One region of the Endozoicomonas sp. ALD040 genome, then DNA from elsewhere that is predicted to be linked to it. Evidence: predicted binding sites of a transcription regulator. Region 1 holds the regulator's gene; each other region holds the start of a gene.
What was found. The regulator FliA, encoded in region 1, starts transcription of late flagellar genes. The targets are predictions, from matches to a motif close to CTAAAGTTNNNNNNNNNNCNGCCGATA.
Positions count from the first base shown of each region.

Region 2: a site for FliA is predicted at 4,119-4,145, ahead of fliD (flagellar filament capping protein FliD). Genes of this name have one in related genera too.
Region 3: a site for FliA is predicted at 2,802-2,828, ahead of flgM (flagellar biosynthesis anti-sigma factor FlgM). Genes of this name have one in related genera too.

Region 1 is NZ_CP184829.1:4,570,600-4,577,431, reverse strand. Features, by position in the region: gene ACOJUN_RS17225 (NapC/NirT family cytochrome c) at 1-299, shown strand, start outside; gene ACOJUN_RS17220 (hypothetical protein) at 567-2,564, shown strand; gene ACOJUN_RS17215 (rhodanese-like domain-containing protein) at 2,650-3,162, opposite strand; gene ACOJUN_RS17210 (RNA polymerase sigma factor FliA) at 3,436-4,182, opposite strand; gene ACOJUN_RS17205 (MinD/ParA family ATP-binding protein) at 4,185-4,994, opposite strand; gene ACOJUN_RS17200 (hypothetical protein) at 5,443-5,709, shown strand; gene ACOJUN_RS17195 (sigma-54 dependent transcriptional regulator) at 5,710-6,832, opposite strand, start outside.
Region 2 is NZ_CP184829.1:787,782-794,613, forward strand. Features, by position in the region: gene ACOJUN_RS02725 (sigma-70 family RNA polymerase sigma factor) at 1-500, opposite strand, end outside; gene ACOJUN_RS02730 (flagellar basal body-associated FliL family protein) at 517-1,029, opposite strand; gene ACOJUN_RS02735 (flagellar hook-length control protein FliK) at 1,060-2,307, opposite strand; gene fliS (flagellar export chaperone FliS) at 2,321-2,722, opposite strand; gene fliD (flagellar filament capping protein FliD) at 2,737-4,086, opposite strand; gene ACOJUN_RS02750 (flagellin) at 4,239-5,042, opposite strand; gene ACOJUN_RS02755 (flagellar biosynthetic protein FliQ) at 5,297-5,566, shown strand; gene fliR (flagellar biosynthetic protein FliR) at 5,566-6,339, shown strand; gene flhB (flagellar biosynthesis protein FlhB) at 6,350-6,832, shown strand, end outside.
Region 3 is NZ_CP184829.1:806,851-813,682, forward strand. Features, by position in the region: gene fliF (flagellar basal-body MS-ring/collar protein FliF) at 1-642, opposite strand, end outside; gene fliE (flagellar hook-basal body complex protein FliE) at 657-977, opposite strand; gene ACOJUN_RS02830 (OmpA family protein) at 1,076-1,969, opposite strand; gene flgN (flagellar export chaperone FlgN) at 1,975-2,484, opposite strand; gene flgM (flagellar biosynthesis anti-sigma factor FlgM) at 2,456-2,764, opposite strand; gene flgL (flagellar hook-associated protein FlgL) at 2,868-3,776, opposite strand; gene flgK (flagellar hook-associated protein FlgK) at 3,798-5,429, opposite strand; gene ACOJUN_RS02855 (rod-binding protein) at 5,444-5,776, opposite strand; gene ACOJUN_RS02860 (flagellar basal body P-ring protein FlgI) at 5,804-6,832, opposite strand, start outside.

The sequences.
Region 1 (6,832 bases):
TCCCGGTTTTCTTTTCGTCGGTAGCCAGAGGCATCCAAACAGGCAAGGTAGACACCCCGGTGAAGTTTGAAGCCCATCGAAAGGCAATGGCTGAGCGGGAATGGGCTCGCATGGAAGCCAATGATTCTCAGGAGTGCCGTAACTGCCATACCCAGGAATCTATGGAACTGTCTGAACAATCACTTTTGGCGGTTAAAAACCATACCGCTGCAGAGAAAAACGGTGAAACCTGCATTCAGTGTCACAAGGGTATTGCCCATAAGCTACCTGACATGACCGGTGTGCCAGGTTGGGAGTAGCTACCCACTGGTACTGCCCTCACACAGGCTTCGGAGTTCCGTCAGGGAAATACCGGAGCCTGTCCACATGAAAACAATGAGCAGGTAATCGTTTGATTATCGGTGCAGGCTGACAGTCTCTGTTTTTTTATGAACTGACGTTCAGGATCATTCATTAAAAAAGAATCAAACAAAGGAACTTTTCTGAAATCAGCCAGTCTATATCTTCATTAGTCAAAACTCTCTTGTTTGGCCTGACCCGACATACACATATTAAGGAGAATTACGATGTCACTCCCTGTTTCCGGTCACAGCACCTTAATCCACGGAAGATTTGGCTATGCACCAGAACAATCCACAAAATCAGACAAGAAAAAACAATGGGGTCGCCGGAAAGTAAGAAAAAACACCCTTCCCAAAGAAACCACAAAGAAACAAACGGCTGCAGTCCGTGGTAAACATTTTTCTGATATGTCGATAACAGAGCGCTTCGTTTTTGCTCTTGGTCTTTTTTCAGGCTTGCAGTCAGTGCATGCACTAAGCAATGGAAGAAGTAACGTTTGTAGCATGGCTTCCCTGGCAAAAGCTGAACTCAACACTTGCCCAAAAACTGGCCTTACAGACTGGGTCACAAAGTTAGAGAAAACAGGCGGAAAAGATGATGCGAAGGCAGTGTGCCTGGCAGATAAGTGCTCAGCCCCCACAGAAATAATTCACAAAAAAAGAACAGCGCCTAAAAGAGAAGTTCAGTCTCAGTCCTGTCACCAACCAAGCCTGATGGAGCAGATCGGTCCTGAGAATAGAATGACCGGGGTTTATAAAAAATCAGATGAGACCGGCATAGTGCTTGGTATTCAGAACCCTGAATCGGTTCCTGTAATGAAAAAATATAAAGACCTTGTCCGTTTGGAGTCCAAGACATTACAGTTAAAAAAGATTCTGGAACAGACTAACAACTACATCCATATACACAACAATGATTTCGGAATGCTTGTTTTTGATGAGAAGCAACTCACTGTTCTTAAGAAATATGAGTACTTCCCTCTAAGCCCCTGTATGAAAAATCTGCTCGATGAACTCGATAGCTACGATACGGCATTAAAACAAATTTTCATGTATCAGAAAGAATCCGGAGATTACAAAGCCTATGCTAGAGAACTGGACCACTTAATAAAAGGACGCAATACTGTATTTGTGAGCTTGTTACAATCATTAAAAAGCAAACTTGATGATTTAGAAAGACAGACATCAACTGCATTAAAAGTTAATAGTGATCACAAAAAAGAGAATATCCTGCAGCACAGAAAATACATTAATTCCCAGATTAGAAAATCTGCAGCCATTCTTAGCCCTGTAGAAATAAAAAAAATGTTCCAACAATGCATAAAGGATCGTCAAGCATGCCTCAACGAACACAAGCGGACTGAAGCCAGGGAGCTTGCTGAAAGAGTAAGAGCCAGGAGAGAAGCAAACAACAACAGCTTTACTATGAAGCTCTTTAATTTAGCGTCTGTAGCTTCCTATACATTTTACCTTCTGTGCATGTTAGGTTCTACACTTGCATTGGTTCCTTTACCGAAAAAAATAACCCGTTACTTCGCCTACAGAAAGAAAATAGACACTAGTCGTTTGTTAGAAAAAATAATCAGAACCGAGAAAAAGAAGATGCCAGTGGACATCAAAAAATCTATGGATAAGTGCGACAACGCTCAAGACTTAGCGTTTTCAACCAAAACCAACGTCAATTACCCCGACGACTGGAAGCAGCCGTATTTACCCTTCTATCATGACTTAACACAGATCAAGAAAAAAAAACGCCCTAAAAAAAGTCGAAGTATTGGGGCAATAGCCAGGAAACTCAAGGATATCATTATGCCGAAGGACCAGTTGCCTGCGAGGCCGTGGAAAGAGGATATACCGATAGACAACCAATACATCAGACCTATTTACAGAAGAGGCTTTACCCCGTCAAGTAAAGATACGGGTAAAAAAAACATTGTTGCCTATGCCTATTTTGACGCTTCATCAGATGCAATCAAAAGCACAATATCCGATAATGCCCTTAAAAAAATGCAAAGCATTCACGAAACAGGCCGGTATGCAGCCCATGAAGAAGGCGCTACAGGCTACAAATGCTTTAAATATAAGAGCGAGCCATTATGGGAGTTTAAAGTGGCTGGAAATGAACGGGTTTACGGCTTAACGATTCAGGCAAATGAAGAAGGGAGACATGCGGGTGTCGCTCCACTGGTTATATTCGACACAATATTGAATAAAAAATTATAGGCATCAACTGGCTCTTGTATACCATGGGTTTCTGCAAGTTATAAAAAAAACGCCACATGACGCCTTTTTTATAACTTGAAATAACTTATTTCATCAACATGGACGAGAATGTCTGCGAATCACTCATATCATCTATCTTTTGCTTTCCTGGCTTCCAACTGATGACTTCTTCTGTTTCCAGTTCTGAATAAAGTGTTACCGGATAATCAAGTGCCAACCAGGAAAAGTAGCCGTCCCTGAAAAAGAACACTCTCTCGTAACCCCAGAGTGCGGCAAGGTAACTCGCTATCGCTCCCCTCATGTGATACGTGCTGTTTCCGTAGATGACAATAGGCGTCTTTTTATCCAAAGTGCCAGGCTTGAACAGCTGTCTGAAGCCCGCCCTTAAATCCAGACTTTGAGACCGGTCAATATGCCCCCACTCCCACTGTTGATAAGGTCTCACATCTATAAATAAAGCCCCCAATTCATGAAGGCGCTTGGCCTGATGAGTGTTAATGGTAACAACGTTCTTGATATTCACTGGCGCTTCTTGTGCAGACAGGAAGCAGGAGGTAAGGGCCAGAAAGCACCCTGCGAGATAAGAATTCCATTTCATATTAATACAGGTCCGTTATAAGACTACTTAATAAAAACTACTTTATAAAAAAGTATATGGAGTAAGGACCTGCGTACTTGGAATAATAGGAAGCTAAAAGCTTGCTGCTCACTGCCAGAGAGCATATAGAGTGAAAAAATACCGTTTACTCTACAAATCATTCATTCCAGCCACAGGGTTTGGAGAAGCAATGACCCTGGATAGAAACAAAAAATGCTTGCTTTAGAGCTTGGGGACCCTATACCCACGAGTCCCCCCGGGTACACTGGTGGTTTAACCTAACCAGTTATGGAGCTTGGCTCTTAATCTGACGGCTGCCTGAGAGTGAATCTGGCTGACCCTGGACTCACTGACGCCCAGAACCTTACCAATTTCCTTGAGATTCATCTCCTCATCGTAATAAAGCATCAGAACCAGCTTTTCCCGCTCGGGTAACTTCTCTAAAGCTTCTACCAGGGCATACTTGAACTTCTCTTCCTGAATATCGGCTGATGGACCTCTATCTCCAGAGCGAGCCTGCATTCTGGACTCTTCGCTGTCGAACAGTTCTTCAAAACTGAACAGTCGGCAACCACGAAGGTCACTGAGAATGGTGTAGAACTCATCCAGATTGACTTCCAGCTCCTTAGCCACTTCGAAGTCTCTGGCATCTCTTCCAAGGCGGGCTTCAACCTTCTGAATCGCCTCAGTCACTCTGCGACTGTTTCTGTAAACGGATCTTGGCCCCCAGTCACCTTTCCGGATTTCATCCAGCATGGCACCACGGATACGAATGCCCGCAAATGTTTCGAAACTGGCACCTTTACTGGCATCGTACTTTGAGGCCGCTTCCAGCAGACCGATCATACCTGATTGAACCAGGTCATCGATCTGAACGCTGGCCGGCATCCTCGCGGCCAGATGATTCGCAATTCTTTTTACCAGAGCCTTATGAGTTTCAACCATTTCGGTCTGAATCAGTTTCTGACTCTTTTCCTGATTGGCTTGAGTTGCCTGCACTCCCTGTGCTGTAGCATCCATGCTTATACCCTCTCTTTTATTCTTGTTGGCAAGAAGAATTCGATACGACCTCTTGGCGGTGTTACTGGTATCGCCATCATCTGATGTGCAATACGCAAAATGGCTTTCGAAGCCCGGCAATCCGGATTTACCTGCAGAAGTGCCTGCTGACGGGTGAGTGATTCTGCGACAGCCTTGTCGAATGGAATCGCCCCCAGATAACGGAGAATAATTTCTACTTCATCATTCAGATAGGATTGCAACCTTTCAAACTGGTTCGATCCATACCGACGGTTATTAACGGCGTTGACAATCACTCCAAAACGACGGACACCGTATATTCGGTAAAGCACACGGATCATTCTCACAGCATCGAGCAGTGACACAACTTCCTGATTGATGACGATGAGAATTTCTCCCGCAGCCTGAATAAGAGCTACATTGTCCGGAGCTAATCCAGGTGCGGTATCAATGACCAGGGTATCAAGAGTTGGAGCCAGTGACTCCAGACTTTCTATCATTCGGACAGCATGACCGGTTTCTACGGTCTCCCTCCAGATAGGTTCCCCTTTTGGCGACAGCACCTTCAGACCCGAGGGCCCATCCTGAATAAAACTGGAAAAAGAGTCGTTGGCATCGAAGTGGGCCACATCCAGCTTCTTCTCGAGCCCAAGGCTTATTCCAACATCGGGGACAGCCAGGTTTCCATCCATTAAAACCACACGTCTTCCGTTGTTTGTGAGAGCCAGTGCGAGATTGACTGCAACTAATGTTTTACCTACTCCACCCTTACACCCCGCAACTGCAATAATCTGTTTTGTTGATGAGTTCATGGCTTTCAGCTTCTTTTCAGTGATTACTGCATAAAATCTGGAATCAAAAACGTTTTTTCTTTTTTTACTGCCTGTACTTTATTAATAACAAGAGCCGTGCCAATTTTTTAAAACGCCTGTTTTTCACTCATGGTCACATAGCTGACGTGACATCATTTTGACCAGTTCCAGCCTAAAGATCATAACCTACTGTTTTTATTGAGATTTATTTTTACCGGTCGAATTTCCGTCATGTTACTTTTTTGACAGAGTCAAAATCGATCTAAAAAGAAGACATCAAACGTCGTTTCATTGAAAAATAAAAAGAAAGTTATTTGACAGTGTCATTTTATAGTGACGAATTACTGTCGCATAATATTTTCCAGAGGGATATAAAGTGTTACTTAATTGACAAAATAAATTCCGAAACTGAGAGATTTAAAAAACGACAAAATAAAGTTAATTTCCAATGTTGGATAAAAACACTTTATCCAGAGATAAAAAACGTCAAAAATTTTATCTTCCTACTTGTTTGATAATTGATAAAACCGACTTACTTTTAGATAAAAAAGACAGCTACCAGGTAAAAATTTTCGGGATTCTAAAAATACAAAAACGGCCTCGTCTACTTTTTTTCAAAAGCAGACGAGGCCGTCATAAAATCGAACCTGGTAAGTTAAGACAAAAAAAATGGCTATCAGCTCACGCTGATAGCCATTTTTTTGAACCGATCTGATTAACGCATGGTCTCTTCATAACGATGAAGGCCATACTTTCTCATTTTCTCAACCAGTGTCGTCCGGCGAATCTGAAGTTTGTCAGCCGCTCTGGCCACAACGCTGTTGCAGTCACTCAGAGCTTGCTGGATCAGGCTTTTTTCCAGCCGTGTCAAAAATTCCTTCAGATTCAGGCCGCCCACAGGAAGAATCGCCAAATCATCGACTTTTCCGGTTCCTGCAGGTTGAATACTATCCGGGAACAGCTCGGCAACACCGTCATCATCAGTAATAGCTTCCATATGACGGAAATTCTGTGGCAGATCCTGAACACCTACGACACCGTAGGGATACATAATCGCCAGTCTTTCCAGCAAATTGGACATTTCCCTGACATTACCCGGCCAGTCATGACGGCATAGCGACATAATCGCAGCAGAACTCAGACGAATGGAGCCGCGACTCTGTTTTTCCATTGCACTGACCAGCTCGTTGAGAATCAGCGGAATATCTTCCGGACGATCCCTGAGAGCAGGCATTTCAATGGGGAATACATTCAGCCGGTAGTACAAGTCTTCCCTGAACTCACCGGACTCAATCATTTCAGAAAGGTTTTTATGAGTAGCCGCTATAATTCTGACGTCTACGGGAATCTGCTCGGATCCCCCCACCCTTTCAATAGTGCGCTCCTGCAAAACCCTGAGCAACTTAACCTGCATGTGCAGCGGCATATCACCAATTTCATCAAGAAACAGTGTGCCACCCTGTGCCAGTTCAAACCGCCCTTTTCTTGAGCTGACCGCACCGGTAAAAGAACCTTTCTCATGGCCAAACAGCTCACTTTCCAGCAATTCATTAGGAATAGCACCACAGTTTACCGGCACAAAAGGCATATCCCGACGATGGGAGTGGTCGTGCAGATTCCTGGCCACCAGCTCTTTGCCTGTTCCTGACTCACCGGTCACCATAACATTGACGTCACGGTCAGCCACCTGTGCCATGGAAGCGCGAACTTTGCGAACTTTGTCACTTTTACCCACCAGCCCACGGAACAGCTCTACTTGCTGATTCATACCTGTCTGGTGAAGTTGACGCCATTGTTCGCGATACACCTGACCATAATGCAGGCAAGAGAGCAACTGT
Region 2 (6,832 bases), 3.3 Mb from region 1:
TGATTAACCTCTATGATTTTGCTGTCAGCCTCACCCTGCATCAGCCCATCCAGACTCAGCAGATTGTCGGAATTACTGCTCTGCAACATGCGGTGGTATCGCTCAAGGCTGACACCAAGCTCTTTTGCAATTTCTGACTCGGACGGAGCCCGTCCCAGCTTTGTATTAAGCGTCTGAATTGCCTTCCTGATCTTCTGTCCGTGTTCCCGATCTGTTCTGCTGCGCCAGTCCCACTGTCGTAACTCATCAATCACTGCGCCTCGAATCCGGGTTTTGGCAAACTGTTCAAAGGGGACTTTGCGGCCCGGATCGTAACGACTGGCAGCATCCAGAAGCCCCATCATCCCGGCTTGCAAGAGATCATCCCGGGAAATGTTACTACCCAGACTACTGGCCAGATGCAGCACAATCTTTTTGACCAGAGACAAGTGCTGTTTAACCAGAACATCCCGCTGATTTCCTGCCTGTTGGCGATAAGCGTCAAGTCCTTTTTGCTGCATCTCAGCCACTAAGTTGCTACTGGATCACAAGATCCGTAATCAGACAGTCATCCACCCTTGCTCCCACCCTCTCTTTCTCGAGCAGGGCATTGACTCTTGCCAGCGTTTCAGCACGGATAATCTCTGTAACTCCCCCGGCTTTAACCTCTTCAAACGAGAGTGAGCCCAGATAGTTGATGACTTCATTACGAATAAGAGGCCGGTAGGCTTCCAGTGTTGCGATCACGGTTTCATCCCGTACCATCAATGACTGTTTTATCTGCATATATCGAGGTCGGGCATCACTTTTGAGAGTGATAATAAATGGCTCAAGCACCATAAAACTGGGTGGTCCCAATGCTGCAGCTTGCGGTTGCGGCTGCTGTTGCTGTTGCTGTTCCTGTTGCTGCGGCGGATTCATCATTGTCATTGCCACAAAAGCGCCACCACCCGCCAGCAACAGCACCAGAAGAATAATGATGATGATTAATAACTTGCCGTGGCCTGAATTTTTGTTTTCAGAGTCACTGCCTTCTTTTTCATCTGCCATGAGTCCAGAAACTCCTTTTCCGATGATCTGTTAAACGAAATGATCCAATAATCTGCCGCCATGAAGCCTGAATTGTTCCTGGGCGCTCTGATAACCATTTGATTCAAGACAACCATCGGCGGTGGGCAGATATTCTGAAGATTGTTCCGACGTATCAGCGTCTTTCTGGCTACCCACATCCACTGACATTTGCCCCAGAGTCAGTGATTCACTATTAAGAGCTTCCCGCAGGCGATCTCCGTGAAGCAGCAGCAAGTCTCTGGCAGCGGGTGTTGCTGTTATCACCTGAAGGCTGACAGCGTCTCTGTCAACGCTAACCGTCAGCGTTACACGACCCAATTCCGGTGGGTCTAACCGAAACTCCATTTTCTGCTCACCCTGCTTAATCATTTGCACCACTGTCTGCCCGAAGGGTCGCTGAGCTACTTCAGGTTGCAGGAAAGGTTGCTTAACTGTGGCTGACTGGGCTGCTGATGATGGCTCAGTCATCTGAATGGAAACAGGCTGTTGGGAGGTTTGAGGCGTCTGATTAACGATGGCCTGTATTGACTCGGTCTGCTGTACCAGCGCAGGCGCTGTTTTTAAAGAAACCTTCCGTTCCACTTCGAAATTGAACAGAGACAGCGGAGCTGGAATTTCTTTTGATCCATGGTGATTTTTTATCTCCGGCGCTTTGGCTTCTGTCTGGATCTGATCCGGTTTCAGAGTGATTTCCGGCTTAAATTTTCCTGTCTGGTGATCGACTTCCTCTACCAGATTAACATCCGTTAATGGTTTTTGAGTCTGAGACACCCACTGAGTATTAACCGGAGTCAGAGAGACCTCTGATTCCTGTGGTCGAACAGGCAGGCGGAGTTTTTCAGATTTTCCGGGCATTGACAGATTTAAATCAGGCCGTTCAGTAACCCCTACTGTTAAAGAGGTACTTTTTATTTCTACGGCGGACTGTTCAGGTTTTGCTTCTCTGGTCAGTATCGGTAAGCTGGTGACGGGAATATGCTTTGTCAGCTCTGAAACGTCAGGGTTTGCCAAGGGTAAATTTGTTTTTGCCTGCCCATCAACAGGTATCAACCCTGCAGCCAGAAGCTCCGGAGAGACTAACTCTGTGGATGCAGATTCTATTGAGGAAAACTGTTGAAGAACAGTTTCAAATGTCAACTCAGAAGAAGTAGTAACTGTCTCAGCAGCCGCCATGACCTGCGGTTGAGCACCATCAACCGATGGCGCTGAACTCGATAGAGATAACAACGAAAAAACTGGCAGAGCCTGGTTTTCCATTCAAACCGCTCCGTTACTGAATAGTGGCAATCGCAGCTTGAGGAAGGGAAATATGGGCCCAGGCTTCCTGTATTTCTTTTAGCAGCCCCATAACTTCACTGATAGCAGTCAAATCATTTTTTGCATTGGCCTCAGTTAAACGTCTGATGCAATAGAGATATAACGATTGGAGATTTCCGGCCAAGTCACCACCTCTTTCAAAATCCAGAGACTGTTCCAGCACCAGCAGAATTTCGATAGACAGGGAGAGGCGATCAGACTTGTTGGTCAGATCCTTTCGCTCAATGTGGTGGCTTGCTTTAGCCAGATTGTCCATCAGTTTGGTAAACAACACACCCACCAGCTGAACAGAATCAGACGCTTCTACACCCGCTTTTTCCTGTTGCTGATAAGCACCCAGACCTTTTTTCTTCATGACCCTCTCCATGATCAGGAATTATTGTTATTCAGACTATTCAGACTGCTGGTGATCCAGTCACTGGTTCCACTCAGTGAGGCCAGAATACTTTCCATCGCCAGGAACTGATTCTGGTAATAGCTGCGGGTCCGCTCCAGTCTCAGCTCCAGTGCCGCACGATCATCTTCAATATCACTCAAGCCCTCTTCAATCCTGTCCTCTCGACTGTCAAGCGTTCCGCTACTTTCAAGGTGGGGAGTGAGAACGGCTGCCATTTGATTCATTAAGCCATCTTCACCAGCCAGTACCTGCGCCAATTCATCAAAGTTGTTAATCAGGGCGTCATCCAGACTATCGTTATCCAGGGTTATTGAGCCGTCTTCGGTAGTCGTCAGACCCAATTGCCCGAGTGTTCTGAATGTGTCACCGTCTTCACCATATAAAGAACTGATGACACTTCTCAACTGACCCTCAATAGCCCGGGTCTGGCTATCACCATTGAGAGGCCCCGCTGAAACACCGTTGAAATCTGTGAGAGTATCAAGGGTAGACTTAACATTGTTCCAGGCATCCACAAACTCCTGCATGGACTCTTTCAGGCTGTCTTTGTCTACGGAGATATTCACGGTAACCGGATCTGTGCTGACGGCTTTCAGATTGAGCGTGACGCCATCAATAAGGTTTTCCAGTTGGTTATCTTCGGAAGTAATAGTGATTGCAGAGGCTCCTGCACCAAACCGGATACTGGCATCCACTGCCACCTGTAAATCGGTAAAGGAACCCAGGGTTGCTGAGCCACCGGAAAGGCCACTGAAGTCACTCGTTATGGTGTTTGCTGCTCCGGATTTCTCACTAGTCAGCATCAGACGTTGCTGACCGTTTTCATTAATAATCGCTGCCTGAACCCCGGTGTTATCGGCTGCGCTGTTTATAGCATCGCGTAAATTAGTCAGGCTTTCTGAACCCGGTTCGACCGTAACGGAGAAGCTTTCACCGTTAACCGAGAGATTGACCGTTCCGGAACCAATAGTGGCATCTGTAGCGATAGCTGCGGATACAGTCTGGTGGCGAGTCGCCAGCTGATCCACATAAAACTGATAACTGCCTTCCCCGGCGCTGCTGGAAGCGGTTGCGCTCAGAACGGACTCATTACTGACACTGACGGCTCTGGGACTGAATTTACTGATGCTGTTCAGGCTTTCTACCTGAGTATTAAAATCATTCAGTGCAGACTTTAGCGTCCCGACGGCAGACAGTTCTACATTAAAGGCCTCCTCTCTGCGGGCATAACGGTTTTCACTGGGAGCACGCTCGGCCTCCACCAAAGTGTCAACAATGGAGTTAACATCCAGCCCTGAATAGATGCCACTTAAACTGAACATAATCAGCCTCTGATTAATGCCTGCTTTTATTCAGTCGGCACCGCTTTGAGAAACATAACCGAATAACAGACAGCTCTATAAAAAATGGGAGCTCACTGGCTCCCACAAAGACCATCAGCATTAAAGCTGACTGAATGTTACCTCTCCAGCGATTAACGCAGCAGAGACAGAATGTTCTGAGGGATCGCGTTAGCCTGAGCCAACACAGCAGTACCGGCCTGTTGCATAACCTGATACTTACTCAGATTCGCTGTTTCTGAAGCAAAATCAGTATCCACGATACGGCTTCTGGAAGCACTCAGATTTTCACGGATATTTGAAAGGTTATTGACGGTAGTGCTCAGTCGGTTTTGGGATGCACCCAGACTGGCTCGAACAGCGTCATAAGCAGCAATATCCACATCCAATGCACCCACTGCTGTTTGAGCGGTAGCGGCATCGGTAAAGGTAACAGCGGTCAGCGCAACGGCAGTAAAGTTAAGGTCTATGTTATTGGTGGTAGCATCGGTATAGTCAACTGCAATTTCGACGGTACCTGCGCCAAGAACGGTTGTCCCGTTAAACTCAGTCGTTGCGGCAATACGGCCAATCTCAGCCAGTTGAGCATCGTATTCGGCTTGCAGGGCGGTAACATCAGCAGCCTCATAGGTACCACTTGACGCCTGCAAAGCCAGATCCCTCATACGCAGCAAAGAGTTAGTGATCTCGCTCATAGCACCTTCAGCAGTCTGGGCCATGGAGATGCCATCGTTGGCATTACGGATAGCGACACCAAGTCCACCAATTTGTGCAGCCATTTTATTCGCAATCTGCAAACCGGCAGCATCATCCTTAGCACTGTTAATACGCATACCAGAAGACAGACGCTGCATGGCGGTCTGAAGACCTGCCTCGGTCTTACTCAGATTACGCTGAGCATTCTGAGAGAAGATATTGGTATTTACGGTCATTGCCATTTTACTAATTCCTATTCATGGTTTTACTCGCTTAATAACTTCAACGTACTGCCTGTTGATAAGTACCACTCGGGAAGGCTTCTGGATTTATTAAATAGACTTGCCATTCTTTTAAGTCGTTTTTAAAGTAAAAAAATGTTTTTATATATCTATTGCGAATTCATTTTAGAAAACTATGCTCTTGGTTAATTTCTTCGGGTTGCAGTCTGTTTTGCAAAGTTGCGAAACAACCTGAACTATTCAGAGGAAACCCCATGACACCGGAAGTTGTGGCAGACCTTTTTCGTGATGCGCTGACCCTCATTGTTCTGATGGTATCGGTGATTGTGATGCCCGGACTGCTGGTGGGTCTGGTGGTCAGCACACTGCAGGCAGCGACTCAAATCAATGAGCAAACCCTCAGTTTCCTGCCCCGTCTGCTGGCAACACTGGTTACTATAGGCATGACGGGCCCCTGGCTGATTCAGGAATTTATGGATCTGTTTCTCCGGCTGTATGAATTTATTCCTGAGATGCTGGCCTGATGGGAACCTTTACCTTCTCTGAAGTGGTGGGCTGGATTGGTCAGTACCTCTGGCCGTTTTTTCGTATCGGAGCCCTCTTTCTGGCAATGCCCATTATCAGCAGTCAGGTAGTGGCACCCAGAATCCGGGTAATTCTGGCGATGGCCATCACTATTATTGTGGCCCCCATGCTGCCTGCGGTACCCGCAGTAGAGCCACTGTCGGGTGAAGCCCTTCTGATCACTGCACAACAGCTGGCTGTCGGGCTTTTAATGGCGATGGTACTGCAAATCTATTTCGCTATTTTCACCTCCGCCGGACAAATGCTCTCCCTGCAGATGGGTCTGGGTATGGCGGTCATGTTTGATCCGATGAACGGCGCCCAGATTCCGGTAATCAGCCAGGTATTCCAACTGCTGAGCTTTCTGATGTTTCTGGCATTTGATGGGCATCTGGTCGTCATTTCTATTGTTGTGGAGAGCTTTAATACCATTCCCATTGCGCCCTTTTCTATTCGCCAACTGGATATTGACCGGCTTCCCGCCATGGGCGGCTGGATGTTTGCCAGCGCACTACTGATGGTTCTTCCCGCCATTGTTGCATTATTAATTGTCACTTTTACCTTTGGTGTAATGAACCGCTCGGCGCCGCAATTCAATATTTTCAGTCTGGGCTTTCCTCTGACCATGCTGGCAGGCATTTTTATTCTGATGCTGATCAGTTCCACCCTGAACGGTGTCTTCACACGATTTACCCGGACTGTTCTGGACATTCTACGATCACTGGTTCTTTAGGAATTTTCAGATGGCAGAAGAATCACAGACTGGCGAACGCTCAGAAGAACCCTCCGAACGAAAACTTCAGAAGAGCCGTGACGAAGGCCAGGTTCCCCGATCCCGGGAACTGGTCACCTTTGCTTTGCTGGCTTCAACCCTGGTTGCTTTATGGCTCAGTGGTGGATTAATTCGCGACCAGCTGTTTCAGGTTATGTACAAAAGCTTCAGGTTTGAAAAAGACGTATTGCGTCAGGAAAGCTGGCTGACGGATCACCTGATCGTCAGCATGACTCAGGGGTTCTCCGGCTTGCTGCCCTTTATGCTGATTGTCATTCTGGCCTCAATAGCCGCTTCAGCGGCTTTAGGAGGCTGGATATTCTCAAATAAACAGATACGACCCAAGGCTGAGCGCATCAGTTTTCTCAAAGGCATTAAACGCATGTTTTCTGCCAACTCCATGATTGAGTTGTTAAAGTCCATTGCCAAAATCTCTCTGCTGGCTTTTTCCCTC
Region 3 (6,832 bases), 3.3 Mb from region 1:
CACCAGATTCACGATGCCTTCAATCTGTTCATTGCTCAACCTGTACCCCGGAAACAGATCGACAAACACCGAGGCCGACGGTTTTCCCTGCTTGCGAATAAAGCTGCTCTGTTTGGGCAGAGCCAGGTGGATTCGGGCATTGCGGACGGGTTTCAGGCTGATAATGGTTTGAGCCAGCTCACCTTCGAGACCGCGCCGGTAACGAACATTTTCCACAAACTGGCTGGTACCGATCTCCTGCCCATCCAGAGTTTCCAGTCCTTCCGGCATTCTTGCCTGAACGCCTGATACAGCCAGCTGCATTCGGGCATCAGCAAGCCTGCCGACATCCACCATTACCTGTCCCGAAGCCGGGTGAATTTTATAAGCAATATTGTTTTGTTCCAGCACATTGGCCACACTGGCCACATCATAGAGTTCCTGATTGCCATACAGTGGCTGATAATCCGGAGATTGTGACCAGAGCCAGAAAACCGACATCAGGGCAACAGAAACTGCAAACAACACCATCAGCACCACTTGATAGCTGCGATTGTTTTTCAGAACTCCGGTGACTCTGTCCACTGCTTCGCGCCACACAGGCTTCACTTCTTTTTCTTCTGGTGTCGGCTCCGGGGCAGCCTTTTTATCTGATTCTGCCATGGTATTTTTCTACCTTAAATCTGCATACGCATGATGTCTTCGTAAGCAGTCACTGCCTTATTACGGACCTGCATCAATGCCTGAAAGGAAATACTGGATTTCTGCATGGCAATCATGGTGCCCATGAGGTCATCACTCTCCCCGGTTTCAATGTTGTGCATCATGCTGCTGGAATGTTGTTGCAGATCATTAACCTTTTCGATGGCCTGTTGCAGCAGATTGCCAAAGCCGGTGGTAGTCACAGCTTCAGATTCAATTGCGGAAGGTAAAATCGGAGCAGGTCGGTTTTTCAGGAGTACACTGAGGGAATCCGGGTTAAGACCTTTGATGTCCATTGAGCCGCCATCCACTATTGTTCTGTGAAATATTGTTCTGTAAAAGTGCCTGGTGAGAACAGGCTCTTTCGTAGTTGACGATTTATTGTCAGAATTATTTATCGGCGGCTCAGGGTAATCTTTACCCGTCGGTTTTTATTTCTTCCTTCAACAGTTGCATTGGTGGCGACAGGATAGCGGTCACCATGAAAGCGCATGGTAAGACGCTGTTCGGGAATACCTTTTGATCGTAAATATCTATAAATACGGCTTGCACGCACTTTTGACAGCTGAAGGTTTTCCAGCCTGTCACCCCGAGAATCTGTGTGAGCGTCAATGGCGACATTGGTTACACTTTTATCCACCAGAATATAAGTGGCCAGATCATCAAGATGTGATAACTGCTCAGAGCTTATACGAGAGCCTGAAGAGGAGTAATAGAACAGTGTTTCTTTTGCCTGTTCGTAGTTCAGAGCCAGCAATTCTCCATAACATTTATAAAATGTTGCTGCTGTTTTTTGGAAATTCATAGCGGGTATTTTAATATGAACAGGGTTAACTGCCTCCCTCTCAATCTCAATAACCAGCTGATGACCCTGTTGCATATCTTCCACAACACGGGCAACATTGATTCTCATTTCAAACTGTTTATCCGGCTCTGCTTCAACACCTCCGAGAGCGTTCAGATAATGGCTATGACGCCAGGGTGATTGCTGAACCCCAACACGAATATGTCGGGCTTCTTTAATGAAAAAATCCGGTTCCAGGGTTATATAATGAATGCCTCCGGCAGCCGCATTCAAAACGATACTACCCAGCCCCGTCACTTTGCTGTTCATGCGACACTCGAAACGGGAAGTGGTCAACTCCCATTTATGGAGACTGAGTTCCTGAGGGAATTCTCTGACTGAGTTGGCTGATGATCGGGAAAGCAGCAGCAAGGAGAAGCCAAAAATCGTGAGGCCAAAAATCAACAGTTTCTGAAATCGCCGCAAATCATCAGAAAACCACATGCTGATCAGCCCAGCTTTCTTTCGCAGATGCCCTGTTGGTTATAGGGCACAGGTTCCTGACTGGAAAAAACCACATCAATAATCTGGTTAGTACTGGCAGCCAAACGACTCAGCAGTTTGCCGTTTGCCTGATTCAAACTGCGGCAGCGACCTGCTGTGATTTCCAGTTGATGCCATTGTTTCAGTGTGATTTCAGACTTGGGAGTAGAAGCTATAATCTGCAGAAAAGTTCGTATACCTGCCGGGTCCGGTGACAACCCCGCTTCTTTCAAATAATGCTCTCGCAGGGAAGCATTCAGATGCAGCATGTCCAACAGTTTGACCTGAGTTTCCAGATGAGTTTCCAGAGCTGCAATATCCCTTTCCAGCATCAGGTTATGGGCCTTGCTCAGAACAGCTTCAAGTTTGCGGGTTAAAGCCAGTGCATCTCGAATATTATCCAGCAGTTTTTTTTCAGCAGAGACGTTGTAGGTACCACTTTTATTGTCATTCTTTTCTGTGGTCATCAAAGTCATCGGAAAGCTCCAGAATTTTATTGGCAAGCACTTGATAATCGACCGGCATCTCACCTTTTTTAATGGCGCGCCGAATGCTTTCCACTTTTTTACTGTCAATTTCATCTATGGCTGACAGAGACTGGAACAGTTCTTCAATATTCTGGGCTTCACCGCTCAACTGCAAACGATCATTATTGACTTTAGGGGGCTCGACAGCTTTCGCATCATTTTTAACTGCACGCTGACTTGCTATTGGACTAGCCGCTTTTTTTGGCCCGGTGCGATTTATTCCTGGCATCCTTTTCACCACTCGTATGTGATGGGTACAGAACTCCAATCGGCAAGGTGTCAAAAAATATTAAAATCCCCTGAAATGAGGATTTTTTTTTGCCCATGGCCCGTCAGAAATAATTGAACAGAGACAACTGCTTGATGTTGGCATAAACCTGCTGACTGGCATTGAGCAGGGTCTGCTGCTGAGCCAGATCGGTAGCAGCCTTTGTCATATCAATATCTTCAAGGGATGAATGAAGTTTTTCCAGCATGAGTTTGATATCGGCATGGCTTTCACCCACCCGGTCAAGCACACTCTGATTACTGCCAGCCTTGGTCTGGGCGATCCCTATCCTGTCCAGAGTGTCGTCAATCCATGTCAATGCGTCAGAAAGAACGGTGTTTAAACTCACAGGGTTTCTCAGTTCATCCACTGCATCAGACAGAGCATCAAAGACACTGTCCGTTGGTGGTGTAGCGGTTGGGTCAAAAAACAGATTTTCTCCCGGCTCATTAACCGGTATCTGGGCAGAGCCGCTGATATTGACCTGGCGAAGGTTATTATTGCCATAGTATGAATAATCACCAGCGACCTCATCAACAGGCTTCTGGGTGCTCAGGGTTCCGGAGAAAATATATTGCCCGTCTGCCTGCTGATAATTGGCCAGGCTTAACAGAGACTTACTGACCGTATCCAGCTCCTCTGCCAGTGGCACATAGTCCTGATCAGTCAGGGTTCCGTTGCTGGACTGCAAAATAATGTCTCTGGCACGCCGCAGTTGCTCAGTCATTCCACTGTACAAAACATCTTGCTGTTGCAGCATTCTCCTCGCCGAATCAATATTATCTTCATACTGTCCTATTGCCGTTAATTCATTATTGATCTGAAGAATTTTTACTGTGTCAACGGAGTCATCTGATGGTTGCAAGATACGCTTTCCGCTTGCCATCTGGTCAGTGGTTACAGCCAGTCTGGCCATACCGTCCTGCATAGCCCTGAGCATAATATTATTGAAATTGATGCTGCTGATACGCATGTTTTCGGCTTCCTGTTTTAATCAGAACATTCTCAGCAATGAATCAAATGTCTGCCGGGCCACTGAAATTACCTGAGCATTGGCACTGTAAAGTTGCTGAAAGCGCAGAAGGTTGGCGGCTTCTTCATCCAGATTGACACCGCTATAAGCATTTCGGCTCGCTTCAGCCTGCTCAAACAGCTTTTTACCCCCATCGGCTTCTGTTTTCGCCTGAGAAGTCTGTACCGCAATATCGCCAATAAACCGGGTATAGCTTTCAGTCAGACTACTTTGCCCTTCTATCAGAGCATCATTCTGAAGCTGAATAATTGTCTGCAAGTTTGAATTATCGGCCACGCCGCCACCTGGTGCTGCCAGAGCCAGAGCAAAAGGTTCCGTCAGAACCGCATCAAGATCTCTGGCACCATAACGCACCGGTGACAACCGGTAAGCCTGGTCAGTAGCGGTGCCGTCGATATCAATTTCAACACCATCAAAGTTCAGGGTATCGGTACCGGCACCGGATAAGCTGCCACTGAATTGAACCCCGTCGTTCAAACGGGTAATAACATAGTTGCCGGTGTTATCTACCCGCAGATCATAGTCGCTGGCTTTGACTTGGGAACTATCCGTAATTCTCATATCAGACACTGCGGTAGAGACAACGTCCAGGGAAAATATACCACTGGCAGGATTTGTCAGATCAGAAAAAAGGTCGACACCGGCGTTGCCATTAACATCTTCCCCAAGTCGAAGCTGGGCATTGATCGTCGATGATATGACTACTGCCAGGCGCCCAATCTCATTTTGAGCCTGTGTTAAAGTGCCATTCTGGTAATTCAGGATGCCACCAATGCTGCCTCCCGGATCACCGTGTACCTTTAGAGAGGCAGAATCACTTTCAAACTCCAATGAAAAGCCATCAGGGTTGCTGGCTGATCCGCTCACATTCAGGTTGTTTCTCTGATCACCAACCAGCAGTGGCTGCCCTGATTTCAGATAAATATTAATACTGCCATCTGACTGCTCCAGAACATTGATGCCCATCAGCTTTGATAATTCTTTGACGGCCAGATCCCGCTGGTCAAACATCTCGTTAGCAGCCTCACCACTGGCACTGATCTTCTTCAGCTGGTCATTAAAGCCGACAATATTTGCCAGCAAACCATTCGCTTCTGCCACCGCAGCCTCCAGCTGCCGCCCGACCAGCCCCTGATGACCCGCAATTTGGTTATTCAGTGTCGTAAACTGCTGAGCCAGCTTACTACTTTCGCTAAGTATGACCTGCCTGGCAGCACTGGAATAAGGATCAACCGTTGCGCCATTGAGCGTCGTAAAGAAACTCTCGAGGCCTGAGGTAAGAGAGGTGCTGTCATCGCCCAACCACTGGTCCAGCGAATTGATGTATTCTGAAAAAGTGGCTGTTTTTTCTGCCAGAGATTGGCTCTCCCACATCTGGGCAGTAAGAAAACTATTGGCTATTCGCTCGACACTGGATGCATTAACACCGGTTCCCTTGGTACCGATTCCCGGATGCAAAGTGTAAGTCGGGTACCAGTAAACCCTTTGACGGCTGTAGCCTTCTGTTTCGGCATTGGCAATATTATTACTGGCGACATTAAGCGATGCCTGGCTGGCCTGTAATCCAGAAATACCTATCTGTGTCAGACTCATGTCATCTACCCCGATTAACGTTCAGCATCAAGCCCGTCGTCTTTATCACCCAGCTGCCTTACCAATGCCTCAGCGATACCCAGCCCGCCTTCTTTACCCAGATGTCCGGCAATCTGGCTGTCAAACATCGACTGAAAAAACTGCACATCCTTGCCCGACGTCGGCAAGTCTGAGCTGCTCATCATCGCTTCATTGGCCCTGCGCATACTCTTGAATAATTCGTTAACAAATATGGCTTCAAAGGCTTCTGCTGCTTCTTTCAAATCCTCGGGAGCTTTCCCCTGACCGGGGTCCGGCTGATAAATACCGGCCAGATGTTTAGCCGACAGAGTGCTGCCAATATCCATATCGAACGCCCTTATCGTAAATTCTATTTAAATCACAATTAATTCGGCTTCCAACGCCCCGGCTGCTTTGAGCGCCTCAAGAATTGACATCAAATCTGTGGGTGTCGCCCCGACACCGTTAATAGCCATGACCACTTCCTGCAAAGTGACTCCTTCCTTAACCATATAGATAGCGGCATTCTGCTCTTCTATTGTCACATCACTGTTTAATATGACTTCTGTGCCTCCTCCCTGAGAGAATGCACCAGGCTGTGATACCGAAGTTGCCTGCCGGACTTTGACGACCAGGTTGCCATGACTGACTGCAGCCGGACGAACACGAACATGCTCGCCCATAACCACAGTGCCTGTTCTGGAATTGAAAATAATACGTGCCGCAGGATCTGCCGTTTCAACATTCAGCCCTTCGAGCATGGACATAAAGGCCACCCGCTGGCTACTGTCTTTGGGAGCCGAAACCAGAATAGAGACACCATTACTGGCGTTGGCGACTTTGGGGCCAAAGTGATTATTAATGGCCGTCACTACCCTGCGAGCATTGGTATAACTCGGTTCTTTTAAATTCAGTACCAGCTGTTCCCCAAAGTTGAAGGCGCTCTTTACTGAACGTTCAACCAATGCACCTCCGGGAATGCGACCGGCGTTAGTACTGTTAATCTGTATAAGGCTACCAGCGACCGGAGCATCCGCCGTTCCTGCCAAACCCTGAGCAGAGACTCCGCCCACAATCAGACTGCCCTGGGCTACAGCAAACACCTCGCCATTAATACCTTTCATCGGTGTCAGCAGCAGAGTTCCACCTCTGAGGCTCTTGGCATCACCAATAGAAGAGACGGTTACATCGATTTTCTGACCCGGACGGGCAAAAGGAGGCAAACTGGCATGGACGGTGACCGCTGCAATATTTTTTGAATTCACATCAGAACTGCTGATGGTCAATCCAAACTCTCTCAGCATGTTCACCAGCGACTGTTTGGTAAACGCCGATTTATCTCCGGTGCCATCAAGCCCCACCACCAGACCGTAACCAATCAGCTGATTATTTCTGACACCTTC